Regions from separate parts of the Nocardioides bizhenqiangii genome, predicted to be linked through region 2. Evidence: predicted binding sites of a transcription regulator. Region 2 holds the regulator's gene; each other region holds the start of a gene.

Evidence for each region. Region 2 encodes LexA, which represses DNA repair genes until DNA is damaged. Its sites were predicted from a motif close to TCGAACANNTGTTCGA; they were not measured.
Region 1: the regulator LexA is predicted to act here: its motif matches at 6,748-6,763, upstream of SHK19_RS13810 (HNH endonuclease signature motif containing protein).
Region 3: the regulator LexA is predicted to act here: its motif matches at 2,600-2,615, upstream of ruvC (crossover junction endodeoxyribonuclease RuvC).

Annotation. Positions count from the first base shown of each region.
Region 1 is NZ_CP141059.1:2,839,028-2,849,341, reverse strand. Features, by position in the region: gene SHK19_RS13840 (APC family permease) at 1-149, shown strand, start outside; gene SHK19_RS13835 (alpha/beta fold hydrolase) at 198-2,234, shown strand; gene SHK19_RS13830 (cyclic nucleotide-binding domain-containing protein) at 2,209-3,345, opposite strand; gene SHK19_RS13825 (class II 3-deoxy-7-phosphoheptulonate synthase) at 3,403-4,791, shown strand; gene SHK19_RS13820 (cupredoxin domain-containing protein) at 4,813-5,403, shown strand; gene SHK19_RS13815 (threonine aldolase family protein) at 5,400-6,392, shown strand; gene SHK19_RS13810 (HNH endonuclease signature motif containing protein) at 6,825-8,168, shown strand; gene SHK19_RS13805 (NADase-type glycan-binding domain-containing protein) at 8,440-9,231, opposite strand; gene aroF (3-deoxy-7-phosphoheptulonate synthase) at 9,340-10,314, opposite strand, start outside.
Region 2 is NZ_CP141059.1:678,190-688,503, forward strand. Features, by position in the region: gene SHK19_RS03305 (ROK family transcriptional regulator) at 1-572, shown strand, start outside; gene SHK19_RS03310 (ATP-dependent DNA helicase) at 752-2,758, shown strand; gene SHK19_RS03315 (RDD family protein) at 2,781-3,695, opposite strand; gene SHK19_RS03320 (patatin-like phospholipase family protein) at 3,740-4,576, shown strand; gene SHK19_RS03325 (1-acyl-sn-glycerol-3-phosphate acyltransferase) at 4,573-5,592, shown strand; gene lexA (transcriptional repressor LexA) at 5,596-6,315, opposite strand; gene SHK19_RS03335 (LysM peptidoglycan-binding domain-containing protein) at 6,564-6,905, shown strand; gene SHK19_RS03340 (PKD domain-containing protein) at 7,127-7,615, opposite strand; gene SHK19_RS03345 (DUF6318 family protein) at 7,894-8,478, opposite strand; gene SHK19_RS03350 (hypothetical protein) at 8,627-8,905, opposite strand; gene SHK19_RS03355 (hypothetical protein) at 9,122-9,622, opposite strand; gene nrdR (transcriptional regulator NrdR) at 10,077-10,314, shown strand, end outside.
Region 3 is NZ_CP141059.1:2,129,178-2,139,491, reverse strand. Features, by position in the region: gene yajC (preprotein translocase subunit YajC) at 1-218, opposite strand, end outside; gene ruvB (Holliday junction branch migration DNA helicase RuvB) at 379-1,458, opposite strand; gene ruvA (Holliday junction branch migration protein RuvA) at 1,464-2,060, opposite strand; gene ruvC (crossover junction endodeoxyribonuclease RuvC) at 2,057-2,581, opposite strand; gene SHK19_RS10290 (YebC/PmpR family DNA-binding transcriptional regulator) at 2,699-3,487, opposite strand; gene pdxT (pyridoxal 5'-phosphate synthase glutaminase subunit PdxT) at 3,521-4,096, opposite strand; gene SHK19_RS10280 (hypothetical protein) at 4,121-4,909, shown strand; gene SHK19_RS10275 (hypothetical protein) at 5,049-5,669, opposite strand; gene pdxS (pyridoxal 5'-phosphate synthase lyase subunit PdxS) at 5,724-6,617, opposite strand; gene pgsA (phosphatidylinositol phosphate synthase) at 6,627-7,244, opposite strand; gene SHK19_RS10260 (HIT family protein) at 7,297-7,836, opposite strand; gene SHK19_RS10255 (TetR/AcrR family transcriptional regulator) at 7,840-8,562, opposite strand; gene SHK19_RS10250 (glycoside hydrolase family 25 domain-containing protein) at 8,666-9,658, opposite strand; gene thrS (threonine--tRNA ligase) at 9,660-10,314, opposite strand, start outside.

The sequences.
Region 1 (10,314 bases), 2.2 Mb from region 2:
ACGAGATCGCCGGCGGGCTGATGGTGATCGGCGTCGGGCTCTGGGTGGTGACCTGGCTGATCAACCGTGTGGCGAACAAGGACGAGGAGCCGCCACGCTTCGTCGACATCGACCACATGGACATCGACCCGACGGACGACCCGAGGTAACGCCCACGAGCTCTGGTGGCGCCCGCCCGGACGTGCCACTGTTTCCGGATGGACGACGTGCTGCGTCTGCAGTTCTCCGAGCTTCGGGTCCCGCTGAAGATGACCTTCCGGCACGCGTCGGCCGCACGCACGCACGGCGAGAGCCTGTGGGTCGAGGCCTCCCGCGGTGGGCTGCGCGGCTACGGCGAGGGCTGCCCGCGGCCGTACGTCACGGGTGAGACGCGAGAGTCGGTCCGGGCCTGGCTCGGGGCTCGCGGCCCGCAGATCATGGCGGAGTGCGGCTCGTTGGCCGACGTGCGCGCGTGGACCGTCGCGCACGAGAAGGAGATCGATGCCTCGCCTTCGGCGTGGTGCGCCGTCGAGATGGCTCTGCTCGACCTGTTCGCCCAGGAGCAGGAGGCGAGCGTCGAGGGTCTGCTCGGGCTCCGGCCACCGGGGGGGCCGCATCGCTACAGCGCGGTGCTCGGCAACGACGAACGGTGGAAGACCAGGTTCCTCATCGACCAGTACTGCATCCTCGGCCTCACCGACTTCAAGGTGAAGCTCGGCGGGGACCTGGGCGTCGATCAGCAGAAGCTCGCTGACATCGCCGAGCTCGCCGCGTGGCACGGCGTCGAGTCCTGGCGGGTCCGTGTCGACGCCAACAACCTCTGGGCGGACTCGCCCGCCGACGCGCTCGGCTACCTGAAGGCTCTCGACGCGCCCCTGTTCGGCATCGAGGAGCCAGTGGCTCCGCGAGACGCCCAGATGCAGAGCGCGATCAGCGTCGAGCTGGGCGTACCGATCATCCTCGACGAGAGCCTGTGCACGATGGCCGACCTGGAGCGGTACGACGGCCTCGCCGGCACCTACATCGCCAACCTGAAGGTGTCGCGCGTCGGCGGGGTGCTCCGAGGACTGCGCCTGGTGGACGCGATCAACGAGCGCGGATGGCCGCTCATCGTCGGTGCCCACGTGGGGGAGACGTCGGTGCTCACCCGGGCGGCCATGCTCGTCGCCGCGCAGGCGGACGATCTCGCCGCTCAGGAGGGCGCCTTCGGGTCGCGGCTGATCGAACGCGAACCGGTCACGCCCAGCCTGCGCTGGGGACGCGGGGGCCGGCTCGACCTCAGCCAGCTGTACGCCGAGGTGACCCCCGAAGGCCTGCAGGTCACGCCGCCCGATGCGTGGGGCCGCGGCTGGGGCACGACCGGTCGGGCGCCGAGCACGTCGTGGCCGGAGCGAGAGAAGGTGGCCGTCCAGTCGATGTCGGACGGGTACGACATCCACTACCGGCTCTGGGGACCCGAGCAGGCCGACGACGTCGTGGTCGTGCTGCACGGCGGGATGAGCCACTCGCTGTGGCAGCGCCCCCTGGCCGAGGCCATCACCGCGCGGTCGGACTACGCCGTCTTCGCGCCCGATCGCCGCGGGTGCGGGCTCAACGACGGTCGTGGCGACCTCGGCAGTGCCGACCGCACGATCGACGACGTCGAGGAGCACCTGCGGTTCCTCGCCGAGCGTTACCAGCGGGTGCACCTCGCCGGCTGGTGCCAGGGTGCGCAGTACGCCGCGGTGGCGGCCCACGAGCTCCAGGACGAGGAGTGGCTCTCCAGCCTGCTGCTCGTCACACCCGGGCTGTTCTGGAACGCCCGCTTCCGCTCGGTGATCGACATGACCGAGCGGGTGGTGCAGCACCTGCTGACCCACTTCGACCTGGGTCCCGACCGCGACGAGTCGTTCGTGCCCGTCCCGCTGCAGGCAACCGACTTCACGCTCGAACCCGACGGACTGGACTTCATCGATGCCGACGCACTCAAGACGACCGAGCTCACCCTGAAGTCCGTCGTGGTGATGGACGAGGTCCAGGAGCGGTCATGGGAGGCCATCCTCGGCGTCCGGCTCCCGGTGTTCGCACTCACGGCTACGGGCGACCGCATCGTCGACAACGCGAAGGTCCGCGCGTGGATCGCGCCGGTGCTGGAGCGGGCTCCCACGAGCCACCTCGTCGAGGTGGACACCGGTCACGCCGTGCAGTTCGAGCTCGCGGACCGGCTGGCGACCGAGCTGGTCTCCTTCATCAGGTCGTGTACGGCAACCGCGTAGCCAGCACCCGGGCGATGTTGCGCCACACCTGGACCTGATCGGCGCCGGTCGACAGCCGCGTCAGCGCCGTCTGGCTCAGCAGCAGTACCCGCGTGTCGTCCCCGGCAGCCACGATGTCGACCGTCCGCGGCCGGTCGAGGACGAGCGCGATCTCGCCGAACAGCTCTCCTTCGCCCAGCATCCGCACCACGCGGTCACCGGTCTTGACCTCCACGACACCGTCGAGCACGAAACCGAGGAACCGCCCGCCGTCGCCCGCGGCGATGACCACGTCGCCGTCGGTGCAATTCACCTCCAGCGCATTGCGGAGGAGCTCGGCACGGCCCTTGTCGCTGAGCCCCTCGGTGAGCCAGGCGTGGACCTCGGCCTCGCCCTGGGAGTCGGCGCCGTCGTTCGTCTCGTGGAACGCCACACCGGGGTCGATCCGACCCTCACGGGCCTCCATCTCCCGGTACCACTCGATGCCCTCGGTCGGCAGCGGCCGGTCGCGGGGCAGCTCCTTCACCAACGGCGTACCGACGCGCTCCATGTGGTCGCGGTCGTGGTGCACGTGGACCATCGGGATCCGGAAGCCGCCGAGCGAGCTCTGGTGCACCGAGCCCATCGGGCGGAAGCCGAGTCGCAGGTAGGTGGCGTACAGACCGGGCTCGCAGCTCTGCAGGCTGATCAACAGTCCACGGGCCAGCGAGTCGCGGTAGAGCTCGCGCATGATCACGTAAGAGGCCAGGGTGCTCCGGTGCGAGCGGAGCATCGCGAACCGGGTGAGGACCTGGGTGCGGTCCAGGAGGTCCGGGGCGAGCTTGTCGATCTGGTACTCGTCGCGGCTGGACTGCAGTGTCGCGATCTGGGCGGCAGGCGTGGAGCGGATGCAGCCCACGATCCGGTCCTCCGCGGTGTCGCGCACAGCGAGGAGCACGTCGTCGACATCGACGTCGACGAACGCCGCCGACTCCAGGACGCTGCGTCCCTTGACCCGCTTCAGCTCGAGTCTGCGGACCTCGTCCAGCACCCGCATGCACTCGTCGCGGTCCGCGGCGGACTCGACGCGGAAGCCTTCGTAGCGTCCGCGCAACACGTCGAGCTGCTGCTTGAGCGAGCGCAACTTGCCCACGCGGGCAGGTTAACCCAGAACGCGGCGTTCTCGAGGCGCGCGACCGGCTGCCCATGGATGGACGCTGAATCGGCGGGTCCCTGGCGGGCGCCGTACCCTTGTCCGGTGAGTCAGATCCCGACCCTCGAGCAGCTGCACGCCCTCGGTGCCGCGCAGCAGCCGTCGTACGACGACCCTGCCGCCGTGGCCGCCGCCGTCGCCCGGCTGCGGACCATGCCGCCGTTGGTGTTCGCGGGGGAGTGCGACGAGCTCAAGGCCAAGATCGCAGCGGCGAGCCGCGGCGAGGCGTTCATCCTCCAGGGCGGCGACTGCGCGGAGACATTCGTGGACGCCACCGCGGACAACGTCCGCAACAAGCTGCGGGTGCTGCTGCAGATGGCGGTCGTCCTGACCTACGCCGCGTCCGTGCCCGTCGTGAAGGTGGGCAGGCTCGCGGGCCAGTACGCCAAGCCGCGCTCGTCGGACATGGAGACCCGCGACGGCGTGACCCTGCCGGCCTACCGCGGCGACGCGGTCAACGGGTTCGAGTTCACCCCGGAGTCGCGTCGTCCGGACCCGCAACGGCTGCTCGACGTCTACCACGCGTCGGCCTCGACGCTGAACCTGGTCCGCGCGTTCACCACGGGTGGCTACGCCGACCTGCGCCAGGTGCACACGTGGAACTCCGAGTTCGTCCGCAACAGCCCGGTGGGCCAGCACTACGAGGCGATGGCGGCCGAGATCGACCGCGCGCTCACGTTCATGAAGGCGATCGGCGCCGGCGATCCCGACGAGTTCCACCGGGTCGACTTCTACTCCTCGCACGAGGCGCTGCTGCTCGAGTACGAGCACGCGATGACGCGGATCGACTCGCGGACCGAGAACCCGTACAACGTCTCCGCCCACATGGTCTGGATCGGGGAGCGGACCCGCCAGCTGGACGGGGCGCACGTCGAGTACTTCAGTCGCATCAGCAACCCGATCGGGTGCAAGCTCGGCCCGAACGCGACGGCCGACGACGCGCTCGCGCTCGCGGCGAAGCTGAACCCGACCAACGAGGCGGGCCGGTTGACCTTCATCACCCGGTTCGGCGCGGGACGGATCCGGGAGGGCCTGCCGCACCTGGTCGAAAAGGTCACCGCCGAGGGCGTCGACGTCGCCTGGGTCTGCGACGCCATGCACGGCAACACCTTCGAGACCTCCAACGGCTACAAGACCCGGCGGTTCGAGGACGTCCTCGACGAGGTGCAGGGCTTCTTCGACGTGCACCGGGCGCTCGGCACGATCCCCGCCGGCATCCTGGTCGAGAACACCGGCGACGACGTCACCGAAATCATCGGCGGCGGCGAGGAGCTCGACGAGCTGGGGCTCGCGCACCGCTACGAGTCGGTCGTGGACCCACGCCTCAACCGCGTGCAGTCGCTGGAGATGGCCTTCCTGGTCGCCGAGATGCTGCGCCGCGCCTGAGCACCGCCCTATGGTGATCGGGTGCGCATCCGATCCCTTCTCGCGCCGGCGGTTCTCGGCGCCGCGGCACTGATCACGGCATCCCTGGTGGGTGCCCCGACCGCGGTGGGTGGTGGCTCGACGATCGTCGCCTCCGGCTTCAGCTTCACCCCGTCGAAGACGACCGTCGCGCAGGGGACGTCGGTGTCGTGGTCCTTCCAGGGCAACCACTCGACCACGTCCAACCAGGACTTCTGGGACAGCGGGGAGGGCACGACACCCTTCAGCGAGGAGATGCCGTCGGCGGGGAAGTTCCCCTACCACTGCACGGTCCACGCGGGCATGAACGGCAGCATCGCCGTACGCATCCTGGCGACGGGCTCCCCGGGTAGCGGCTGGACCCTGCGCTGGGCAGCCTCGAGAGCCGAGACCGGGCGTGCCTTCGACGTCCAGTACCGCCGGGCCGGCACCACGACATGGCAGACCTTCCGGACCGACACCGCCGCGGCGACCGGGTTCTTCAACCGGACGCGTTCAGGGACCTACCAGCTGCGGGCGCGGACCACGAACACCGCGGCCACTCCCGACAAGGAGGCCGGCTGGTCGCCGATCCTCTCCCGCGAGATCTCGTGATCGATCTCCGTTCCGACACGGTCACCCGGCCGAGCGAGGCGATGCGCGCCGCCATGGCGCGGGCCGAGGTCGGCGACGACGTCTACGGCGAGGACCCGACCGTCCGGCAGCTCGAGGAGCGGGTGGCGGCGACGCTCGGGCACGAGGCGGCGCTGTTCACCCCGACCGGCTCGATGGCCAACGTGCTCGCGGTCGCGCTCGTCGTCGCACCGGGTCAGGAGGTCCTGTGCGAGGCGCGCGCCCACATCGCCCGGGCCGAGCTCGGCGCGCACGGCGCGGTCTCGGGGCTGACCATGCGCACCTGGTCGCACCCGCGCGGCCAGGTCGACCTCCCGGCCATCGAAGACCTGTTCGCACCCGACCTCGGCCCGTTCTTCGTGCGCACCGCGGCGATCTCCGTCGAGAACACCCACAACTTCGCCGGGGGAGCGGTGCTGCCCCTCGCCGACCTCAAGGTCCTGCGCGCCTTCGCTGACGCGCAGGGTGCCGCCATCCACCTCGACGGCGCGCGGATCTGGAACGCCCACGTCGCGACCGGCGTCGCGTTCGAGGAGTACGGCGCCGTCGCCGATGTCGTGGGCGTCTGCCTGTCGAAGGGGCTCGGCGCACCGGTCGGGTCGCTGCTCGTCGGCCCGGCCGACCTGGTGACCGAGGCGCGGGTGCGGCGCAAGCGGCTCGGCGGCGGGATGCGGCAGGTCGGCGTCCTCGCCGCCGCCGGCCTCCATGCCCTCGACCACCACATCGAACGTCTTGCCGACGACCACGCCCACGCCCGGCTGCTGGCCGACGCCTGCGGCGTCGACCCCGCGACCGTCGACACCAACATCGTCGCCTTCGACCGGCCCGACGCCGTCGCCTTCGTCGCTGCGGCCCGGGAGGCGGGCGTGCTGGTCGGCGCCGTCGGCGCGCGCACCGTACGGCTCGTCACGCACCTGGACATCAGCCGCGCCGACACCGACGCAGCCGCGAAGGTGCTCGCTGCGATCTGACCGTCACGAGATCACCGCCCATGGCCGCGGGTTGCAGGTTGTGGGTGGGTGCGATCGACAGGCTTTGGACGGGAGCGGGGGCTGCTCGTTGCGCGCCGCGTCCGGCTCATGGCGGAGCCTCGGTCGGTGGTCGAGGAGGTCGCGCTGTGACCGTCTCGAGACCCGGGCCTATGTGTGCTGGCTGCGGTCGGCAGGGGGTTGCGACCGACAGGGCTTGGGACGGGGAGCGGAGGGCTGTCGGTTCCTCGCCGCGGCCGGCTCACCGTGGTGCGCCAACGCCGCTGGTTGAGGTGCGACGAGCGCTAGCGCCGAGCCTCGAAACCAAGGCGCCCGGACCACCTTCCGTCCACAGGCGCCGAACGGCGGATCGCCTGTCCACAGGGGGGTTCTGAGCGTTTCGTTGTGTCGGAGGGTCGGGGTTGAATGGGCCTCATGGATCTCGGGACCGCACCCCTCTTCGACCTCACCGCCCCCGCGGCGGACCAGGTCGTTGAGCCCGCGGTCCGCACCCGGTCCCAGGAGCTGCTGGCCGAGATCCGCGACCACCGCAGGGTGGTCGCCGAACGCGAGATCGCCACCCTGCGGGCGGTCGCCGAATGGGCCGGCGAGCATGTCGTTGATGAGGACGCCGGTGATGTGGCGACGTTGACCGAGCGGGGTCTGGACACCGGGCTCCCGCTCGCCGGACCCGGCGCGCCGTTGATCTCCGACTTCGCGGTGATGGAGCTCTCCGCGTTGTTGGGTCGGTCGCTGGACTCGGGTCGCAACTACGTCGGCCAGGTCCTCGAGCTCGCCCACCGCCTCCCCAAGACCTGGACCCGCCTCCTCGACGGCCAGGTCCCGGTGTGGAAAGCACTCCGGGTCGCCGACGCCACCCGCCTCCTACCGCAGGACGCCGCTTCGTTTGTCGACAATCACCTGGCTCCGTTCGCGCACGGGGTGACCTGGGCGCAGGTCGACCGGCTGGTCGAGGAAGCCCTGGTCCGCTACGACCCCGCCGCGGCGGAGGACCGCCGGCGGGAGTCCCGGGACCACCGACACGTCCACACCGGCCTGGACCGGGTCGGCTACAACGGCACCGCGCAGGTCGACGCCACCCTGGACGCCGCCGATGCCCTCGACCTCGAACAAGCGATTGCCCGCCGCGCCAAGCTCGCCGGCCAGCTCGGTGATGAGGACTCGTTGGACGTCCGTCGGGCCAAGGCGCTCGGTGAGATCGCCCGGGAGGACCTGGTCCTCGACCTCGAGGTCGCCGACCCCGACACCGGGGAGATCACCCGGGTCGTCCCCGGCCGGAAGACCGAGCTCACCCTCCACCTCTCCGCCACCGACCAGACCGTGGGCCGGTTCGGCAACACCCGCACCCCGATCAGCGTGGAGCAGGTCAAGGAATGGCTCACCACCCCCCACACCAGCGTGATCGTGCGGCCGGTGGTCGACCTCGCCGGCCACCAACCGGTCGACTCCTATGAGATCCCCGACCGGATCCGCCGCCAGGTCACCGGACGCGACCACCACTGCGGCTTCCCCTACTGCACCCAACCCGCCGAAACCTGCGACCTCGACCACATCACCCCCCACGCCGGCGGTGGGCCGACCTGCGCCTGCAACCTCTCCCCGGCCTGCCGCGGCCACCACCGGTACAAAACCTCGGGCCGAGCCAACTACCGGATGCTCACCCCCGGCACCTACCACTGGACCCTCCCCACCGGCACCTACCTGGTCGACCCCACCGGCACCCACCAACTCACCGCCACACCGCCGCCCGAGGACTAGCTACCCCGCCCCGCACCCCGCCACCGGCGGGGCCAACGGCATGCCCACGGCGGTCCGGAAGCCGGTCCTGAAGCCGCAAGCCGCGCACCTGCCGCCACCACCCGTCTCCCCTTTGCGGCCGCAACCACAACGAGCACCCCAGACCTCCCCGCGCCCGGGCAGGGCCCGGGGAACCGCACCGCAACCACCGCGGCGTGGCACCACGCTTCTTCGATTGCCCTGGCGCCGTTCCGCCCTAAATGCCGCGTGCCGCTGAGGTCCGGTCACGCGCTCACTCGGAGCCGAAGATCTTCACGTCGCTGATCGCGGTGAAGTCCCGGCCGTCCGGACCATCGCCTGGCCCGGTGACCTCGAGGATCCGCAGCTCGATCGTCGCCGTCTCGACGGCGTCGACACCGATCGTCTGCAGGTCCGGGCGCTCGCGGAGCTCCTGCGTCACCTCGGTGCCGTCGTCGAAGACCCAGGTGACGGCCTCGATCCGGCGATTGCCGGCGTACCAGTCGTGCGGCGGGTCGGTCTTGGCGTAGCCGTTGATCAGGCCGACCTCGGCGACGGTGACGGCTTCGCCGAAGGTGAAGGTGATGACCGATCCGCTGCCGTCGCCCGGCATCCGCCAGCTCGTGCGCGGGTCGGCGTCGAGCATGTTGTCGGCCTCGAAGGTCACCGGGTCGCCGTCACCGTCGACGCTGGCCGGGGCGGAGCCCGGCACCGCGACGTCGGTCGGGGTCAGCGCCGGCCCGATCGACGCGCCTCGGTTCCCCTTGCCGTCCCGGCCGTAGTGTTCACGGTCGTCCGCGTCGTCGTCGCCGGACGGCGCGAGCAGCAGCGTCAGGCCGACACCGACGAGCGCAACGACCACGAGCGCGACCACGGCGAGCAGCCACAGCGGGACCGGCCGGCGGGAGGTCGGTGCGGCGGCGTCCGACGTCGTGACGGGGGGAACCGGCGGCGGGACCGGTGACGGGGGTGCCTGCACCGTGTCGGCGAAGAGCGGGTAACGCGCGGGCGCCGGGGCCGGTCCGGGCAGCGGCTGTGCGGGGGCGTCACCGGCTGTGACCGACACGCGGGTACCGCAATTCGTGCAGTACCTGCCCACGACGAGCTGGTGACCGCAGTTCGTGCAGAACCTCGTGGCCTGGTCCAACGACCCCCCTCCATTTCGAGGAGGACACTAACCCGGAGGGTTCGCGGTCGCCGCTTCGGCAGGCCTGCGGCCGACCAGTGGCGGGATCTGCCGCACCGCCTGCGCCAGCGCCCGGAGGTCCGGCCCGTGCAGTGCCTGCGGGCCGTCGCAGAGTGCGACCTCGGGATCGGGATGGACGTCGACCATGATGCCGTCGGCGCCGACCCCGATCGCCGCCCGGCACAGGGGGACGACCAGCTCCTTGCGTCCGGAGGCGTGTGACGGGTCGACGATGATCGGCAGGTGGCTCGCCGCCTGGACGATCGGGATGGCCGAGATGTCGAGCGTGTTGCGGGTGGCCGGCTCGAAGGTCCGGATGCCGCGCTCGCACAGCACGATGTCGAGGTTGCCGCGCTGGGCGACGTACTCCGCCGCCATCAGCCACTCCTCGACCGTCGCGGTCATCCCGCGCTTGAGGAGCACCGGCTTGCCCGACTCTCCCGCGGCTTGCAGCAGGCCGAAGTTGGCCATGTTGCGGGTGCCGATCTGCAGCATGTCCGCCTGCTCGGCCACCTCGGCGACGTCCCGGGCGTCGATGACCTCGGTGACGATCGGCAGTCCGGTCGCCTTGCCGACGGCGGCGAGGATGTCGAGGCCGCGCCTGCCGAGGCCCTGGAAGGCGTACGGCGACGTCCGCGGCTTGTAGGCGCCACCGCGCAACATCGACGCACCCGCGGCCTTCGCCATCGTGGCCGCCTCGAGGGTCTGTTCGGGCGTCTCGACGGCGCACGGCCCGGCGATGAACGTGAACGTCGACGGTCCGAACGGCACCTGGGCGCCGGGCTTGCCCACCCACACCGTCGACCGGTCGGGGTGGTGCTGGCGACTGACCAGCTTGTACGGGTCGGAGATCCGGTGCACCGCCGCGACGCCCCGCAGGGTGCGCAGGTTCAGGCCGTGGAAGCTGTCGATGTCACCGACCAGACCGATGATCGTGCGGTCCACACCCTGGGAGACGAAGGC
Region 2 (10,314 bases):
CCGGCATCGGCGCCGGCATCATCTCCGGCGGCACGCTGCAGCGTGGCGCCCAGGGCACCGCCGGCGACCTCGGCCACGTCCACCTGCCCCGCGCTGCCCACGTGACCTGCCGGTGCGGCAACCAGGGCTGCCTGGAGGCGATCGCGGCGGTGCCGGCGCTGGCCGCGGCGGTCCGCAGCGCCGGCGTCGAGCTGGCCCACGACCACGACGTCGTGGCCCTGGTCCGCGGCGGCGACCAGCAGGCGATCCAGGTGGTGCGCCAGTCCGGCCGGGATCTCGGCGAGGTCCTCGCCACCCTCGTCAACCTGGTGAACCCCTCGGTCATCGTGATCGGCGGTGGCCTGGCGGCCGCCGGTGAGGGGCTGCTCGCCGGGATCCGCGAGGTGGTCTACCAGCGGTCGCTCCCGCTGGCGACCGAGCACCTCCGCATCGTCACGTCCCGCGCCGGTGAGCGGGCCGGCGTGATCGGCGCCGCCGCGCTCGCCATCGGACACGTGCTGGCGCCCGAGTCGATCGACCGGGCCGTCGAGCGTGCCGCCACCGCGGAGATGTCCGGCGTGTCCGCTGGTTGAGCTGTCGCCGCTGGTTGAGGTGCGAGCGCAGTCCGCTGGTTGAGCTGTCGCCGCTGGTTGAGGTGCGAGCGCAGTCCGCTGGTTGAGGTGCGAGGCCGCCCGCGGCCGAGCCTCGAAACCAAGAACTCCTTGTGGAGGCGGCGCTGTAGGTGTCCGCGTCAGCGCCTAGGGTTCCGGGCATGCCTGGGGTCGACCACGAAGCGCTGCGCGCCACGCTCGCCGCGGCCGTCGAGGCGCTCGGCGGCAGCGAGCGGCTGGGTCAGATCGCGATGGCCGAGGCGGTGGCCGAGTCGATGGCGGCACCATCGGGGCGCCGTCACCTCCTGGTCCAGGCCGGCACCGGCACCGGCAAGTCGCTCGGCTACCTCGTCCCCGCCCTGCATCACAACAAGCGGGTCGTCGTCGCCACCGCGACCCTGGCGCTGCAGCACCAACTCGTTGAACGTGACCTGCCGCGGCTGACCAAGGCGGTCGAGGGCCGGACCGGCGTCGACACGTCTTACGCCGTGCTGAAGGGCCGTTCCAACTACGCCTGCCTCCACCGGATCCGCGAGGGCGTGCCGGACGAGCAGGGCGAGCTGATCAAGGCGGAGGCCGCGCTCGGCGCGCTCGGCAAGAAGGTGCTCGCGCTGCGGGAGTGGGCCGAGGGCGAGGCGAAGGCCGAGGGCACCGGCGAGAAGGACGCCGCCCCGCGCCACACCGACCGTGAGTGGCGGCAGGTCAGCGTCACCGCGCGCGAGTGCCTCGGCGCCACGAAGTGCCCGTTCGGCGAGGAGTGCTTCGCCGAGCGCGCGCGGGAGAAGGCCCATCGCTCCCACCTGATCGTCACCAACCACAGCCTGCTCGCCATCGACGCGATCGAGGGCGTGCCGATGATCCCCGACTACGACGTCGTGGTGATCGACGAGGCGCACGAGCTCACGGCCCGGGTGACCCAGGCGGCCACCGACGAGCTCTGGGCGTCGGAGGTCGAACGGGCGGCCCGCCGCTCGGCGCGGCACGTGAAGTCCGACTCCGGCGACCCGGCCGGCGACCTCGAGGACGCCGCCGGCGCGCTGCGGGCCGCAATCGGCGAGGCCCGGCCGGGCCGGTTCGACGCGGTGCCCGACGACCTCGCCGACGCGCTGTCGCTGGTGCGCGACGCGGCCCGTGCCTTGGCCAGCGCCTTCCCCAAGGCCGACGCGAGCGACGAGGCCGACGCGGGGCTCACCCAGGCCAAGGGCAACGTGCAGGAGCTGTTCGCGACCGCCGACCGGATGGCGGCCAACGCCGACTCCGACGTGCTGTGGCTGACCGAGGGCACCGACCGATTGCCGCCCCGGCTCTGCATCGCGCCGCTCCAGGTGTGGGGTCCGCTGCGCGACATGTTGCTCGCCGACAAGACCGTGGTGATGACGTCGGCGACCCTGATGCTGGGTGGCGACTTCACCTCCGTCGCCACCTCGGTCGGCCTGAAGGCCAGCGAGCGGGTGCCGCTCGGATCGGTCGAGGAGATGGAGGACGACGCCGAGCCCTGGGTTGGCCTCGACGTCGGCAGCCCGTTCGACTACGGCAAGCAGTCGATCCTGTACGTCGCCCGCCACCTGCCGCAGCCCGGGCGCGACGGCCTCGGCACCGCCCAGCTCGACGAGATCACCGAGCTGGTCGACGCCGCCGACGGCCGCACTCTCGGCCTGTTCTCGAGCCGGCGAGCGGCGGAGACGGCGGCCGACTACGTCCGCGAGAAGTTGCCCCACCTCACGACGCTGGCCCAGGGCGACGCGCAGCTGCCCGAGCTCGCGCGGCAGTTCGTTGAGGACCCGCACACCTGCCTGTTCGGCACTCTCGGCCTGTGGCAGGGGCTCGACGTCCCGGGCGACACCTGCCAGCTGGTGATCATCGACCGGATCCCGTTCCCCCGCCCCGACGACCCTCTGATGAGCGCCCGTCAGAAGGCGGCCGACCAGGCAGGCGGCAACGGCTTCATGCAGGTCGCCGCGACCCACGCGGCCCTGCTGCTCGCGCAGGGGTCCGGCCGGTTGATCCGCACCCACGAGGACAGAGGTGTGGTCGCCGTACTCGACCCGCGGCTGGTCACCGCCCGCTACGGCAGCTTCCTCAAGGCCAGCCTGCCGCCGATGTGGACCACGACCGATCCGGCCGTCGTCCGCAAGGCGCTGACCCGTCTGTCCGGGACGACGGAGTGAGACCGGGCCGCCCAGACCCGGATCACGCCACGTTGCGCCGGCGGAGGTAGGCGGTGAGCGGTGCGGGCAGCTCCGCGGGACGATCGCCCCAGTCGTAGACCACGACGGTGCCGGCGAGCACGTCGTGCAGTGCGCGATGCCGACTACTGGTCAGGATGGGCAGCAGGCCGAGGCCGAGGAGCGCCGTGCTGAAGGGGAAGGTCAGCGCCCGGAGGGCCGCGGCCCCTGGCCGTAGTGGCGAGGTGTCGCGGCTGACGATCTTCAGGCCGACCAGGGCCTTGCCGACGGTGCGACCGGTGATGGTCGTCGCCGTCACGATGTAGACGACGGCCCAGGCGCCGAGTGCGATCGCCGCGACGAGCCCGGAAGCACCGCGCACCGAGACGTCGAACAGCGCCTGGCCCACGAACTCCGTCAGGCCGACCAGCGCCGAGTAGGACAGCAGGATGACACCGAGGTCCACGCCGGCGGCGACCGCGCGACTGGCCGCTCCCGCGAACCGACCGCTCACCTGCTCCCTGTGCGATGAACGGGATCCGGGCACGACCGCCGGCGCGACCGGGTCGGGTGGCCGGCGGCGCATCGCCCGGATGAAGATCCGCTCCAGCAGGGTGTCGACACCCACGAGCTGCCGGCGCGCAGAGTCCAGCACGCCTCCGGCGAGCTGGCCCGACGTCTCGGCAACCAGCTCGGGGATGCCGGCCCGACGGACCAGCTCAGCCAGCTGGACATCACTGAGCAACGCATTGAGATCGACCCTGGCCAACAGCCGGTCGACGTCGATCCGGTCGAGCAGGTGGTTGATGTCGATGCGGTCCAGGAACGCGTCGAGGTCGAGGTGATCCAGGATCACCTCCGGCGGTACGGCGTCGACCACCCGGCCGGTCACCGCACCGGCCATCCGCCCGATGAGCCCGGGTCCCTCCGCCGACGCCATGGACACAGCCTCCCACGCCCGTTCCGGTGTAGTTTCCGAAAGCGATGAGTCGTTCCGCGGCGGGTCCTACCGCCTTCGTCCTGGGCGGAGGCGGGCTGCTGGGCGCGGTCGAGGTGGGGATGGTCCGAGCCCTGTTCGAGCGCGGGATCGTCCCTGACCTGGTGGTGGGCACCTCGGTCGGTGCGCTCAACGGCCTGGTGGTGGCGAACGACCCGACGTCCGCCTGCGTCGACCGGCTGCGTGACCTCTGGACCGAGATCGCCGAGGGGGGCGACGTCTACGCCGATCGGGCGTGGACGCAGCTGCGCCGCGCGTGGCGGACCGGCACTCACCTGCACTCGGCGGAGCCGTTGCGTCAACGCCTGGAGAGGGAGTTCGCGGGCGTCCGGTTCGAGGACCTCGCGGTCCCGTTCCAGTGCTGTGCGTCCCACATCGAGCGGGCGTCGGAGCACTGGTTCACGACGGGCCCGGTCGTCCCGGCGGTGCTGGCCTCGGCCGCCGTACCAGGGCTGTTGCCGCCGGCGGAGGTCGACGGCGAGCACTACCTCGACGGTGGGATCGTGAACTCGATCCCGGTCGGGCGCGCTGCCGAGCTGGGCGCGCGCCGGATCTTCGTGCTCCAGGTCGGTCGCGCCGAGCGGCGGTTGAGCCCGCCACGCCGGCCCTGGGAGGTCGCCCGGGTGTCCTTCGAGATCGCCCGCCGGCACCGGTTCCATCGCGAGCTGGACGCGTTGCCGGCCGACGTCGACGCCTATGTCCTGCCGTCCGCCGTCACCGCGGACGACGACTCGCCGTTGGCCTACCGGGACGCCTCGGCAGTCCACCGGCGGATCGAGGCGGCCTACCGGGCCGGACTCACCTATCTTGCGGAGGTCGCATGATCCATCCCGCGATCGCCTGGGTCATCCGACGGTTCGTCCTCGCGCCGCTGCTCATCCTGCTGACCGTGACCCTGTGGACCAGCCTGCCGCTGTGGTTGCTGGCGACCGGGATCGCGTCGGCGTTCGTCCCCGGCTGGTTGCGACCGGTGCGCCTGCTCTGGGTCGGGCTGCTGCACCTGACGCTGGAGACCCTGGCCCTGGTCGCCCTGTTCGCGCTGTGGATCGGCTCGGGATTCGGTTGGCGGCTACGCCGGCCGTGGTTCGAGCGGATGCACTACGCGATCATGCGGACCTACCTGGTGGTCTTCTTCCGGGAGGCGCGGCGCGTGCTGCGGCTGAAGATCGAGACGGTCGGCACGGCGCCGGACGCGTTCCCAGGGCATCCGCTGCTGGTGTTCTGTCGTCACGCCGGCGTGGGCGACTCGTTCTCGATCATGTACGCGTTGATGCACTGGTACCACCGCGAGCCGCGGATCGTGCTCAAGGAGATGCTCGCCTGGGACCCGGCGCTGGGCGTGATGCTCGCGCGGGTGCCGAGCCGGTTCGTGTCGCACCGTCCCGGTCGGGATCTCGAGGCCGAGGTCGGCGACCTCGCCCGCCACCTCGACGCCAACGACGCGTTCGTGATCTTCCCCGAGGGAGGCAACTTCACGAAGGGGCGGCGCACCCGGTCCATCGCCCGGCTCCGGAAGCTCGGCCGCGAGGACATGGCTGTCCGCGCCGAGGCGATGTCCCACGTCCTCGCGCCGCGACCGGGCGGCGCGCTCGCAGCGCTCGAAGCATCGCCCGAGGCAGACGTCCTGCTGGTCGCGCACACCGGGCTCGACCACATCGACTCGCTCGGCGACATCTGGCGCGAGCTGCCGATGGACAAACGGCTGCAGATGGGGTGGTGGCGCGTGCCCCGGGATGAGATCCCCACGGGTCGCGAGGAGCAGATCACCTGGCTCTTCGACTGGTGGCAACGGATCGACGACTGGGTCGACGAGCACAAGCCGGAAGAGCTACCGCGCTAGCGATCACACCCGCCGGAGGACCGCCGTCACCTTGCCGAGGATCGTCGCGTCGGTGCCGTCGATCGGCTCGAACGCGTCGTTGTGCGGGAGCAGCCAGACCCTGCCGTCCTTGCGCTGGAAGGTCTTCACGGTGGCCTCGCCGTCGATCATCGCGGCGACGATCTCGCCGTTCTCGGCGGTCGGCTGCTGGCGGATCACGACGTAGTCGCCGTGGCAGATCGCGGCGTCGATCATCGACTCACCGCTGACCTCGAGCAGGAACAGTTGGCCGTCGCCGACGAGCTGGCGGGGGAGCGGGAAGACGTCCTCGATCCGCTCCTCGGCGAGGATCGGGCCACCGGCCGCGATCCGGCCGACCATGGGCACGTTGGTGGGGACGGGAGCGGAGTCGCCGAAGCCGGTCTCGTCGTACGACGTCTCCGACGCCGAGCCGACCGCCTGCCGGCGCATGGTCTCGGGCAGCACGACCTGGAGGGCGCGGGGGAGGCTGGGGTCCTTCTTGAGGAAGCCCTTCTCCTCCAGCACGCGCAGCTGGTGGGCGACGCTCGAGGTGCTGGTCAGGCCGACGGCCTTGCCGATCTCGCGCATGCTCGGGGGATAGCCGCGCTGGTCGATGCAGTCCTTGATGTGCTGGAGCACTCGCTGCTGCCGCGGCGTGAGCCCGCTCGCGTCGGGCGGGCCGTCGGGAAGCTCGCTGACCTTCTTCGCCCTGTCGTTTGGCATGGCTCGACGGTAACCCCAATCACACCTCGGTTTCAAACATCTGTTCGAACCTGCGTGTCGCGACACGCCCTCGAACAAACTTTCGAGCCGGTCCTTGAACCGTTCGAACAAGTGATCTAGTCTCGTACATGTGTTCGATCGAACTGTTGATCGAACGGTCTCTGTCGGAGGTCCTCGATAGACATCACTCGAACACACCAGATCCCCCGGGCTCCGAGAGTCGGAGCCCTTCCCCCGGAGGTCACACGATGAGCACGATCACTTTCACCCCGCAGGTCAGCTACAGCGCTCGTCAGGTGCGCCTCACCCGGCGTGGCCGGCTGGTGGTCTTCGGTTTCGGGGTGCTGCTGGCCTTCGCGCTGGGCGTGTGGTTCGCGGCCGGTTCGGTCGCCACCCAGGACGCCGGCGTCAAGCAGGTGGAGGTCGTGACCGTCGCTCCCGGCGAGACCCTGTGGGACATCGCCGCCGACGCCACCGCCGTGACCGGCGAGGGCGACGTGGGCGCCATGGTCGAGCGCATCCAGGAGATGAACAGCCTCGACTCGAGGATGGTCCTCGCCGGCCAGACGCTCCGGATCCCCACCGACTGACGACCCGGTGGTCGAGTAGCCCGAGCCGCCAGGCGAGGGCGTACCGAGACCCCGCAACTGAACAAACTTCGTCCGCGACCTCGACCCCCGCGGACGACAGGGCCCACTGCCCGGGCCCGAAGGGGAAGACGAAGGGCGGACCCGTGACCCCGGGTCCGCCCTTCGCGCCTTTCGTCGGTGGTCGAGTAGCCCCGAGCCGCCAGGCGAGGGCGTATCGAGACCTAGCCGCCGTAGCCGACGAGGGTCGGTCTGGCTTCGATCGCTTCCAGGTTGGCGGGCGCGCCCTCGATCGTGACGCTGCCCGGTACCGACTGCCACGCACCGCCACCGACCCGGTAGTCCGCAACCCAGGTGGTGTCCATCGCCGGCCGGTAGTCGCCCTTCTTCAGGTAGTTGTGGGTGATCAGCAGCTTCGGGTACGGCGCGCCGGGCTTGCTGGTCGTGATCGACTCGCCGTCACCGAAGTGCCAGGTGTACGAGTGCGCCCAGATCCGCAGGTCGACCCGCTGCCCGAGCAGGGTGACGGTCCGGTTGAGCGTCCGCTCCTCGGTGAAGAAGTTCGTCTTGAAGTTCACCAGCGTCTGGCCGCCCGGAGGCTGGATGGAGAAGGTCGAAGGCGGGAGGGAGATCCGACGGAATGCGGTGGCGACGACATCGTCGGTGACGACCGGCGGCCCGCCATCGGAGGGGCACCAGTAGGAGTCGTTCACGCGCTGCCCGTTCGGGAGCTCAATCCACGAATGGATCTTGAACGTGCCGTCCGGACAAGTGAGCTCGCCAGTGCACACTCCGACACACGCTGGCTCTTGGCGGTAGGTCCCCACTTGCTGAACAGGGTCGGTCGACGGCGGGACGGTCGACCCGCCGTTCGACTCTTTTACGCCAGTCGCAAAGCTGTCCTCGTCGGCATCGACCCATGGATCGTCGAGTGCTGCTGCGTCGCCGAATCGCAAGGTCAGCACAATCAATATGAGCGCAAGTAGGCGACTCATGGGACGTCCAAGAATGTGATCTGCCACGAGCCGTTTGCACGCTCCAGCCCGAAGAGGAAGTTGAGCTCGCCAGCTCGCACGTTCTGGTTGAGGTCGCCCGCGCCAACGGTTCGGGAGCGGTTCACCTTGACGCGCGTCGACACGTTCCAAGCACCGCTCGGCGTTTGCCCAGGAATCGCCTTCTTGAGTTCGAAGCTGCCGCCGAGAATGCGGCCTCCTCGCTTGTAGACCCGGCTGATGGATTTGATCCCGCCGTTGCAGCCTTCGCACGAGGGGACCGACAGGGTGCTGAGAAGGCGGACATCGCCTGTGCGGCGGGCAAAACTGACGACCTGCCAGTAGTACTGGACGAACGCCGTAGCCCCTTCCTTCGTCTCTGGTTCGGCTTCGACCGGAAGTGTCGGTTCCACCGGCCCGGTCGGGGTGGGCTCGGTCGTCGCACTGGTGGGAGGCGGAGCAGGCTTGCTGCTGGACTCGAGCGGCTGCGGGGGATCCTCTTCGTCCTCACAGCCCGCCACAAGCCCGGCGATCAGCAGCGCGGTGACTCCGATTGCCGATCGTCCGCGGAGAGTCACGGTCATGCAGGCCTCCCGAGATGAAACGCCGCCCTGACCCACGGGCGGGGGCACGAAAGTACCGCGGAATCTCGTTCCGCCGACACCCCTCGATCTGCTCTGTGGAGAGTGGGCGCTCGACGCGAGTTGCCGCTACGTATGGCTGTCGACCGCCCTAACGAGCAGCCCGCTTGCCGCCCTTGGGCGCGCCCGGATCCTTCTTCGGCTTGGGATCCGGTGCTTTGGTGAAGCCGAGCGCGCGGGAGAACCGCGCGACCAGCATGAAGCCGAGGAACAGGCAGGCGACGGCGCCGACGGCCGCGACCGCGAGGTAGCCCCATGCTTCGGAGTCGTTCTCGTGGCGGGCGGTCGAGCCGAAGTCGATCGCGGCGTAGACCAGGTAGCCCCAGGCGACCACACAGAGGGTGATGCCGATGGCGAGGAGGAGCAGCACAGGGCGGAATCCCTGCTTATGGCGCTCACCCGCGCGCTTCCCGCCGCTCACTGGGGCATTCTGTCCGATGCACCAAGCCCGAATGGTCAGGACCCGCCAACCGGCCCAGGACCGCTCATGTCCCCACAAACGCTGAGCGGTCCCGGACCGGAGGACTCTCCGACGTTACGCCCGATCGCCGCCGGACGCCATCAGCCATCAGGACGGTTTCGCGTGCTACTTCGGCGCCACCAGGTAATTGACGATGACGCGGTTGGAGTCGGTCACGGAAAGCGTGACCGTGTGGGAGGCCGTCGCGTAGACGCCGCTGATCGCGCTGCCGTTGTCGACCGGCTCCTGCACGACCGTGGCGCCCGCGCCGGTGAGCGTGGCCTCGGCGTCGTCGTACGCCGCCTGCTTGTCGCCGCCGGCGGGTCCGACCTCGACCGTAGTGGTCCAGGTCTTGGAGTTCTTCGCGTAGGTGCCCTCGATGATCTCGCCGTCGACGACCGGCACCTCGTCGACCGGGAAGTCCTTCGGCAGCTCACCGGTGGTGACGTTGAAGTCGGTGCCCTCGATGTTGATGTCGCTGCCGTCGATGTCGGCGTCGATGCCCTCCTCCTCGAGGGCCTTCTCCGCGGCGTCCTCGCCGATGTTGCTGCAACCGACGAGGGAGACGGCCAGGAGCGCCGTGGGGACGGCAACGAGCAGGCGGCGGGTACGACGGAGCTGGTGCATGACGGCCTCCAGGGCTGCGCAGAAGTGGGGTGCGACATGGGTTCGGTCGCGCGGCCTCGAGGCCAGGTCGAACGTTAGCGACGGGAGGCTTCCCCGGGATCGCCCTTTCGAACGATTCGACCCCCATCTGAGACGGTTGTGAGACGTCGACACGCAGGTCGACACGCCGCACTTCCGGCGGTCAACAAGCCCCTGACCTGCGCAAACGTGACCCAGACAACATTCCTCGGACCAGTTTCCGGCGTTCGCTTGCACGCCTAGTGGCAGAGGCGTAGTGTCACCACAACATCTAGTACTTACAACGGTGTAGTTCTCCACATCTAGTTCACAGAACCGGTGCCCGAACTGCACAGCTAGAGCCGGATTATCCACAGGAGCGGCCCGATCGAGGGTCTAGTTCGCCATGCCCAACGCACGCCGAGCTTGTCGAGGCGCCAGAGAGGGGGATCGTCGCATGCACTGCCCGTACTGCAAGCACGTCGACACCAAGGTCCTCGACTCCCGGGTGTCCGACGACGGCTGCTCGATCCGGCGCCGCCGGATGTGCCAGGACTGCGAGAAGCGGTTCACCACCGTCGAGCTGATGCAGCTCACGGTGCTCAAGCGCTCCGGCGCCACCGAGCCGTTCAACCGGGAGAAGGCAGTCGCCGGCGTCCGGAAGGCGTGCAACGGCCGGCCGGTCACCGAGGACG
Region 3 (10,314 bases), 1.5 Mb from region 2:
ACGTTCACCCCCGGTGCGATCTCGATGAGGAGCGTCGTGTCGTCGGTCTCGCTGACGGTGCCGAAGATGCCCGAGGTGAGGACGACCGGCTCACCGGGAGCGATCGACGCCTGCACCCGGGCGACTTCCTTCTGGCGCCGCTGCGCCGGCCGGATGATCAGCAGCCAGAAGATCGCACCGATCGCGACGATCCACAGCAGGGGGGCGAGATCCTTCACCAATGAGCCTTCCGAGGGTTCCTCCGGGACGCGGCTCCACGACCGGGTCCGGGCAGCCGCACGGAGCCCGGGGCGGGCCGACGGGCAAGTGTAGCCGCGCGTGTTACGCGGACCACATCGCCGTACGCCGACGGCCGGACGGGTCGCCGTACGACGTGTCCTACTCCTCGAACAGGGTGGGGTCGGCCTGCTCGACGGGCATCGGCGGGGGCGTCAGCCCGAGGTGCTCCCACGCGGCCGGGGTCGCGATCCGGCCGCGGGGGGTGCGGGCGAGGAACCCGCTGCGCACGAGGAACGGCTCCGCCACCTCCTCGACGGTCTCACGCTCCTCGCCGACGGCGACGGCCAGCGTCGACACCCCGACCGGCCCGCCTCCGAACCGTCGGCACAGCGCGTCGATCACGGCCCGGTCGAGCCGGTCGAGACCGAGCTCGTCGACCTCGTACAGCTCGAGCGCAGCCCGCGCCACCGGATGGGTGACCACTCCGTCGGCGCGGACCTGGGCGAAGTCGCGGACCCTCCGGAGCAGCCGGTTGGCGATCCGGGGCGTGCCGCGGGAGCGCGAGGCGATCTCGGCCGATCCTTCTTTCGTCAGCGCCACGTCGAGCAGGCCCGCCGAGCGGTGCACGATCCGGTCGAGGTCGGCCGACTCGTAGAACTCCAGGTGCGCGGTGAAGCCGAAGCGGTCGCGCAGCGGGCCCGGCAACAGTCCTGCCCGGGTGGTGGCACCGACGAGGGTGAAGGGCGGGATCTCCAGCGGGATCGCGGTCGCGCCCGGTCCCTTGCCGATGACGACGTCGACCCGGAAGTCCTCCATCGCCATGTAGAGCATCTCCTCCGCCGGCCGCGACATCCGGTGGATCTCGTCGACGAAGAGCACGTCGCCCTCGTTGAGCCCGGACAGGATGGCCGCGAGGTCACCCGCATGCGTGATCGCCGGCCCGCTGGTGAGGCGCAGCGGCGTGTTCATCTCGTGGGCGATGATCATGGCGAGCGTGGTCTTGCCGAGCCCGGGAGGGCCGGACAGCAGCACGTGGTCGGGCGCCCGTCCCCGGCGGCGGGCCGCCTCGAGCACCAGGCCCAGCTGGTCGCGGACCCGGGTCTGTCCGACGACCTCGTCGAGGCTGCGCGGCCGCAGCGCCGCCTCGACCGCGCGGTCGTCGCCCTCGGCCTCCATCGCGGTGAGGGACCGCAGGTGGGAGTCCTCGGCCACCTCGAGCTCGTCCTCGTGGAAGGGCATCGCGATCAGGCCTTCGAGAGGCCGCGGAGCGCGGCGCGGAGCAGCGACCCGACATCGGGGACGTCGCCCGCCTGGTCGGCGACGGCGTCGACGGCCTTGTCGGCGTCCTTTGCGTTGTAGCCGAGGCCGATCAGGCCCTGGGTCACCTGGTCGCGCCAGGGCTCGGCCGGTGCGGCCGGGAGGGCGCCGCCGCGTCCCCTCGGGGCGCCGATCCGGTCCTTGAGCTCGAGGATGATCCGCTGGGCACCCTTCTGGCCGATGCCGGGGACCTTGGTCAGCGTCTTCACGTCGTCGACGGCGATCGCGGTCCGGACGCCGTCCGGGGAGAGTACGGCGAGCATCGCCTGGGCGAGCTTCGGACCGACGCCGGATGCGGTCTGCACGAGCTCGAACACCGACTTCTCGTCTTCGTCGGCGAAGCCGAACAGGGTGAGTGAGTCCTCGCGCACCACCATGCTGGTCGGGAGCGTCGCCTCGGCGCCGGTCCGCAGCGTGGCCAGCGTGCCGGGCGTGCACATGAGCTCGAGGCCGACGCCACCCACCTCCAGCACCGCGCTCGAGAGCGTGACGGCCGCGACCCGGCCCCGGACGTGCGAGATCATGGCCTGTTGCCTCCTGCCGCGGCGACCGCCGCATCGATCCTGGCCTGCGCTCCCCCGCGCCAGATGTGGGTGATCGCGAGCGCCAGCGCGTCGGCCGCGTCGGCCGGCTTGGGCATCGCGTCGAGGCGGAGGATCCGGGTGACCATCATGCCGACCTGCGCCTTGTCGGCGCGCCCGTTGCCGGACACGGCCGCCTTGACCTCGCTCGGCGTGTGCAGCGCGATGGGCAGACCGCGGCGGGCAGCGCAGACCATCGCGATCCCGCTGGCCTGGGCGGTGCCCATCACCGTGCTGACGTCGGACCGGGCGAAGACCCGCTCGATCGCCACCGCGTCCGGACGGTGCTCGTCGAGCCACGCGTCGATGCCCCGCTCGATCGAGACCAGTCGCTCGGGCACCGAGAGGTGGGACGACGTCCGGACGACGTTGACGTCGACGAGCCGCAGCGGTCGACCCACGTCGCCCTCGACCACGCCCATCCCGCAGCGGGTCAGGCCGGGATCGACCCCGAGGACACGCATCCGGACCCCGCCTTCCTGTCGAACACCTGTTCGGTGCCAACGCTAAGGTCGGCGGTCGCCTCACCGGGTCTCGACACGCCGGTCACGACCTCGTTCCTCGGTCGCACGCCGTCCTCGCTACGCGTCCACGGCCTCCATGACCTCGTCCGGGACGTCGGCGTTGGAGAAGACGTTCTGCACGTCGTCGAGGTCGTCGACGGCATCGATCAGCCGGAACACCTTGCCGGCGGCGTCCGGGTCGGCGACGGGGATGTCGAGGGAGGCGACGAACTGCACCTCGGCCGAGTCGTAGTCGATCCCGGCCGCCTGCAGCGCCGTACGGACCGCGACGACGTCGGTCGCCTCGGCCTGCACCTCGAAGGTGTCCCCCAGGTCGAAGACCTCTTCGGCACCGGCGTCGAGGGTGGCCTCGAGGACCATGTCTTCGGTGACCTCGGTGACCTCGGTGGCCTTGCCTTCCTTCTCCTGCGCCTTGGGTACGACGACGACGCCCTTGCGGTTGAAGAGCCGTGACACCGAGCCGGGGTCGGCCATGGTGCCGCCGTTGCGGGTGACCGCCGTCCGGACCTCCATCGCCGCGCGGTTGCGGTTGTCGGTCAGGCACTCGACGAGCAACGCGACGCCCTGCGGTCCGTAGACCTCGTACATGATCGTCTCGTAGTCGACGGCGCTGCCCTCGAGGCCGCCGCCGCGCTTGACCGCGGAGTCGATGTTCTTGTTGGGGACCGACTGCTTCTTGGCCTTCTGGATGGCGTCGAAGAGCGTGGGGTTGCCGGACGGGTCGGGGCCACCCATCTTGGCGGCGATCTCGATGTTCTTGATCAGCTTCGCGAAGAGCTTGCCCCGCTTGGCGTCGATGGCCGCCTTCTTGTGCTTCGTGGTCGCCCACTTGGAGTGGCCAGACATTCTTCCCTCTTCCGATTCGACAACGGACCGATCTTACTGGCGCACCAGATCCAGGAAGAGTCGGTGGATGCGACCGTCGTCGGCGACCTCGGGATGGAACGACGTCGCCATCAGACGCCCTTGGCGTACGGCGACCGGGTGCCCCTCGGCCTCGGCCAGCACCTCGACGCCGGCACCGACCTCCTCGACCCACGGCGCGCGGATGAAGACCGCGTGCACCGGCCGGTCGAGACCCTTGAGGTCGAGGTCGGACTCGAAGGAGTCGACCTGCCGGCCGAACGCGTTGCGGCGCACGGTCATGTCGATCCCGCCGATCGTCTCCTGGCCGGCGACCCCGTCGAGGATCCGGTCGGCGAGCAGGATCATGCCGGCGCAGGTGCCGAAGGTCGGCATGCCGGAGGCGACCCGTTCCCGGAGCGGGTCGAGCAGGTCGAAGGTGCGGGCCAGCTTGCCCATCGTCGTCGACTCCCCGCCCGGCAGCACCAGCCCGTCGCAGCGGGCCAGCTCCTCCGGTCGCCGGACGGAGAACGCGTCCGCGCCCAACGCCGTCAGCGTCGTCAGGTGCTCGCGGACGTCGCCCTGGAGAGCGAAGACTCCGATGGCTGGCACGCCGTCAAGATTAGGGTTGCGCCCGTGCCGCAGTGGAGCCGCCTCCCCTCGACCGTCTTCGCGGTCGTCCTGCTGCTCTCCGCCTGCGGAAAGGACTCCGATACCGGCGAGCGCCGTAACGTCGTCGATGCGTCCAGAACCACCGGGTCCACGGAGGAGGTGGCGGGGTCCGCAGTCGCCGATGCGTACGCCGCGTGGGTCGAAGCGCTGGCTCGGCACGACGCCGCCGCCGCCTGCGCGCTCCAGGCGCCGAAGTTCACCATCGAGCTGCGGTACGAGGCGATCCTCGTGGATCGCGCCGAGCTCGGCGACCCGTGCACAGGCTTCGAGGCGCTGTTGTGGGAGGACCCCGAGTTCGACAGCGAAGTCGTCGACGTCGCCGTCACCCAGGAGACCGAGGAGGACGCGATCCTCGACGTGCAGCTCGCGTCACGGGACGTCACGGTCCGGATGGTCTACCACCGGGCGCGCTGGCGGGTCTTCTCGATCGCGGACCGCACCGAGGCCGGTACGGATGATGGCACCGAGGGCGGACCGGACGGCGAGGCCGGTCCCGCGCGGTGGGTGGCTGCCTGGTGCGCCGTGTCACCGGACCAGACCCGCGACGAGATCGTGGGACTGATGGGACCGCCCTCGGGTGAGTACACCGTCGCCGACGGCGGCGAGCCGCAGCTGTGGTGGGCCCGGGACCAGTACGACTTCCGCGTCTACCTCGACCCCGTCGACGGCTCGGTCCTCGAGCTGGTCGGCGACTACGACGCGCTCGGTGCCGACGACCGGGCGCTGCTCCCCTGCCCGGAGCTTCGGAACTAGTGTCCCGGGCGCGGAATCCGTGCAGTAGATCGTGGTCCGAGTGCGTGCATAGCAAGGCGGCGTCGCGACGGGGCGAGGTCAAGGAAGCGAGGTGCGTGCTCGGGGCGCGAGATACGGCGCGGATCTCAAGTCCGGGACACTAGGCCAGCTCGGGGACGCGGAGGTGGGCGATGGCCAGTTCGTACTCCGCCGCGTCCATGATGTCGACGTCGGCCTCCCGGATCCCGGCTTCCCGGATCATCAGGGCCTCCTCCCGCGACAGCTGCAGCGACTCGAGGGTCTTGAACGACGCGGTCGAGCACACCCGGCCCCGGGCGCGGTCGACCATCAGGCTGGCGCTGCAGAACCCGGGCAGCTGCTCGATCCGTGGGAGCAACCCGGTGCGGTAGATATCGACGCCGCGGTCCAGGTTGCCATCGGCGGCCTTCAGCCAGGTGACGCGGCACCACCGGTCGGTGTGTGCCGGGTCGGCACGCCGCATCACGGCCACCTGCCACTCCTGGACGGCAGGGGGCGCGTTCAGGATCCCGCCGACGCGGTCGCGGAACTTCGTCAGCCGGTCACTGGACGCACGCATCGCGTCCACGTCGTCCCATGAGGTGGTCGTGATGCACTCACCGGTCGGACGGTCGATCATCATCGACAGGCCCACCCAGCCCGGGACATCGGCGAGAGCGGGCATCACCTCGTCGCGAACGAAGTTGAACGCCCCGCTGATGCCGGACGGGTCACCGTGGAACGTCGAGGTGCGAGCGAACACGGTCCCAGCGAACACCCGACCAGCGGGTGGGCGCAATGGCCCATCCGGGCCGTTCTACCAGCCGCGCTCGGCGAGCCGGTGCGGCTGGGGGATGTCCTCGACGTTGATGCCGACCATCGCCTCGCCGAGGCCCCGGGAGACCTTGGCGACGACGTCGGGGTCGTCGTGGAAGGTCGTCGCCTTGACGATCGCCTCGGCCCGCTGGGCGGGGTTGCCGGACTTGAAGATGCCCGAACCGACGAAGACGCCCTCGGCGCCGAGCTGCATCATCATGGCCGCGTCGGCCGGGGTCGCGATGCCGCCGGCGGTGAACAGCACGACGGGCAGCTTGCCGTTGCGGGCGACCTCGACCACCAGGTCGTACGGCGCCTGCAACTCCTTCGCCGCGACGAACAGCTCGTCCTCGGCGAGCGACCCGAGCCTGCGGATCTCCCCGCGGATGGTGCGCATGTGGGTGACCGCGTTGGACACGTCACCGGTGCCGGCCTCGCCCTTGGAGCGGATCATCGCCGCGCCCTCGGTGATCCGCCGCAGCGCCTCGCCGAGGTTGGTCGCGCCGCACACGAACGGCACGGTGAACGCCCACTTGTCGATGTGGTTGGCGTAGTCGGCCGGGGTGAGCACCTCGGACTCGTCGATGTAGTCGACGCCGAGGCTCTGCAGCACCTGGGCCTCGGCGAAGTGACCGATCCGCGCCTTGGCCATCACCGGGATCGAGACCGCCTCGATGATCCCGTCGATCATGTCGGGGTCGCTCATCCGCGAGACGCCGCCCTGGGCCCGGATGTCGGCGGGCACGCGCTCGAGCGCCATCACGGCGACGGCGCCGGCGTCCTCGGCGATCTTGGCCTGCTCGGCGGTGACCACGTCCATGATGACGCCGCCCTTGAGCATCTCTGCCATGCCGCGCTTGACCTTCGTCGTACCCAGTTCGTGCTGCTCGCTCATGGGTCGATTCTAGGCCGTGGGCGGCTTCTCCCCCGCATCGAGGTCATCCCCGGAAGGGGCGTCGAGCACGGCCGCCTGGCGGTAGACCTTCAGCACCCGGAACACCACCGTGTAGGCACTCGCCGCCGCCAGTGCCCAGAGGGTGACGTACATCAGGATCGGCAGGTCGAAGATGGCGCCCAGGCCGGTCATGACCAGGATCGAGACCAGCCGGTCGGCGCGCTCAGCGAGCCCGCCCTTGGCGTCCATGCCGAGCGACTCCGCCCGCGCCCGGGAGTACGACGTCACCGAGCCCATCACCAGGCACCACAGCGACACGCACAGGTAGAGATAGCTGTCGCCGGGGCCGGCGAAGTAGAGCGCGAGCCCACCGAAGATCGCGCCGTCGCCGATCCGGTCGAGGGTCGAGTCCCAGAAGGCGCCGAAGCGCGACTTCCGCTCGAGCATCCGCGCCATCTTGCCGTCGATCAGGTCGCTGAAGACGAACGCGGTGATGAAGAGGACGCCGTACAACAGCTCGCCACGGGGGAAGAACGCCAGCGCCCCCACGCAGACGCCGATGGTGCCCACGAGCGTCACCGCGTCGGGGCTGACGCCGAGCTTGAGGAACAGCTTGACGAACGGCATGAGCACGACGCCCTGCCAGAAGTCCTTGAACCGGTCGAGCACGACGCAGAGGCTAAGGCATGTTGCCGGGAGACCATGCCTCGGCGAGCAGGTCGCGGGTGTCGTCGAGCAGCTGCGGGAGCATCTTGGTGCCGGCCAGCACCATCAGGAAGTTGGCGTCGCCGGCCCAGCGCGGCACGACGTGCTGGTGGAGGTGCCCGGCGAGCGACCCGCCGGAGGCCGAGCCGAGGTTGAGGCCGACGTTGAACGCGTGCGGCTGCGAGACCCGGCGGATGGTGACCAGCGCCTCCTTGGTCAGCTGGGCGATCTCGGCCGTCTCGGCGTCGTCGAGGTCGGTGTAGTCGGCGACGTGCCGGTAGGGCAGCACCATCAGGTGACCGGGGTTGTACGGGTAGAGGTTGAGGACGGCGTACGCCGTCTCCCCCCGCCGGACGACCAGGCCGTCGTCGTGGGACGTCGCCGGGTCGGGCGTGATCCGGCAGAACGGGCACGCGGGGAGGTCGGGGTCGGCCGCCTTCTCGTCGGACGCGTCACGGACGTAGGTCATCCGGTGGGGCATCCAGAGACGCTCCAGGCCGTCGGGATCGGTCATGTCCTACGACTGCTCCGCGACCCGGATCAGCTCGGCGAGCGACACGTTGGGAACGTCGATCCCGCGCGCCGTCGCCATGCCGTTGATCTGCAGCCAGATCGACTCGGCGAGCATGTTGACGAGCTGCTCCGCCTTCGGCGCCCGCTCCAGCCGCGACGTCCAGCGCCGGATGCTCGCGAACACCTGGCCGATGAGGCCGAACACCCAGGGGTCGAGACCGGCCCGGTCGTCGGCACTCAGCTCCACGCCGTCGTACTGCACGACCGTGTTCATCAGCTGCTCGATCTGCTCGGCAAGCGCCTCGATCGCCACCGCCAGCGGGTGCGGTCCGGGACCGGGCAGCTCCAGCTCGATGAACCAGAACAGGGTCGGGTGGTCGGTCGCCCAGCGCACCACCGCGTCGATGATCCGCCGGATGATCACGATCGGCGTGCCGTCGAACGAGAGGGCGGGGAGGATCACCTTGCCGAGGTCCTTGCAGATCTGCTGCTGCACCGCCACGTCGAGGTCGACGCGGTCGTGGAAGTGGCGGTAGAGCACCGTGCGCGCCAGCCCCGCCTCCTCGGCGATCAGCTGGACCTGGACGTCGTCGCCCGGCTCCGACCGCTCGAGCACCCGGATCGCGGCGTCGATGATGACGCGCCGCCGGGCCTGGTTGTGGGCCAGCCAGCGCAGCCGGCGGCCGTCGCCGCCGTACTCCAGGTCGCCAGACCCTTCATCGCTCACCGCGGCAGCCTATCCGGGTCAGATGAACCATGCCCCGCGGTGAACCACCCCGGCCAGAAGCCACCAATGAGCCGCAAGCACCGTCCGAGACACGCTCGCGCAATCAAGAGCCGTACTGGTGGAACCAGAGACCGAGGTCGAGGGCGATGCCGGGGCAGGTGACGTTGTGGTCCCGGTTGTCCGCCACCCACTGCCCGAGGATGGCCTGACCGCCCTGGATCGACCAGTCCTCGCCGCACCGGTTGAGCGCCTCCTCGCGTGAGGTCTGGCCCGCGGCCCGCCACTCGGGGACGCCGTCGAGCGAGAAGTCGCCGACCACCGTCTCCCAGAGGTACGGCGTGGAGTAGATGCCGATGGCGTAGCCGGCGTCGGTGTAGGCCCGGGCCGCGCCCTCGACGACGGCAGCGTTGGCGGCCTTGTTGGAGCTCCACTCGAAGAACGCGACCGGCTCGACGTCGATCCACACCACCGGCGTCTGCAATCCCGCTTGCGTCATCGTGTCCAGGTTGTAGCGGGCCTGCTGGTAGCCGACGTTCCTGAGCTGACCCTTGAGGGTGGCGCCGGAGTAGGGCCCGTCCCACTCGTAGCGCTTCAGGGTCGCGGCGTCGGGATAGCTGGACACGGCGTAGGCGGCTGCCATCAGCTCGCGCTCCTCCACCCACGCGACCTGGTCGGCCAGGCAGGGGTTGGGGGTGAACCCGGGGCCGTTGGTGAGGCCCATGATCACGAACTCGGCCTCGTCGACCGGCATCGGCAGACCTTGGGACCGCTTCTCCGGGATGCCCATCCCCTTGGGGCACTGCGGCCAGCTGATGTCCGCGCCCTGGACCGGCTCGTTGCGCGGCTCGATGGTGCCGCGGTTCTGGTTGGCCAGGTCCTCGGCCACGTCGGCGAGGTTGCTGGCGTTGGCCCCGGGGTCGGTGGCGTCGCCGTCCGTCGGAAGGCCGGGCTTGTCCTTGCCCTTGCCGGGCTTCTCGGTCTCACCGGTGGTCGGGGCCGACTCGGGCTGCGGCGTCTCCTCCTCGGCGCAGGCACCGAGTGAGAGCAGCACGGCGAGCGCCAGCGCGGATGCCGCGCGACGCCCCCCGGCGCTCATGTCAGACCTGCTCGCGCGAGGCGATCGCGGCAGCGACCCGTTCGATCGCCTCGGCGATCGGGACTCCGTTGTCCTGGCGGCCGTCGCGGTAGCGGAAGGACACCGCGCCCGCCTCCATGTCGTCGTCGCCGGCGATCACCATGAACGGCACCTTCTGCAGCTGCGCGTTGCGGATCTTCTTCTGCATCCGGTCGTCGGAGTCGTCGACCTCGACCCGGATCCCTCGAGCCTGCAGCTGCCGCGCGACGTCGTAGAGGTAGTCGTGGTGACGCTCCGCGATCGGGATCGCCTCCACCTGGACGGGCGCGAGCCACGGGGGGAAGGCGCCGGCGTAGTGCTCGACGAGGACGCCGAAGAACCGCTCGATCGATCCGAACTTCGCGGAGTGGATCATCACCGGCTGCTGCTTGGAGCCGTCGGGGGCGACGTACTCGAGGTGGAAGCCCTCGGGCTGGTTGAAGTCGTACTGGATCGTCGACATCTGCCAGGTCCGGCCGATGGCGTCGCGCGCCTGGACGGAGATCTTGGGGCCGTAGAACGCGGCGCCGCCGGGGTCGGGCACCAGCTCGAGGCCGGTCTCGTTGGCGGCCTCCTCGAGCACGCGGGTCGCGACCTCCCACTGCTCGTCGCTGCCCATGAACTTGTCCTTGGCGTCG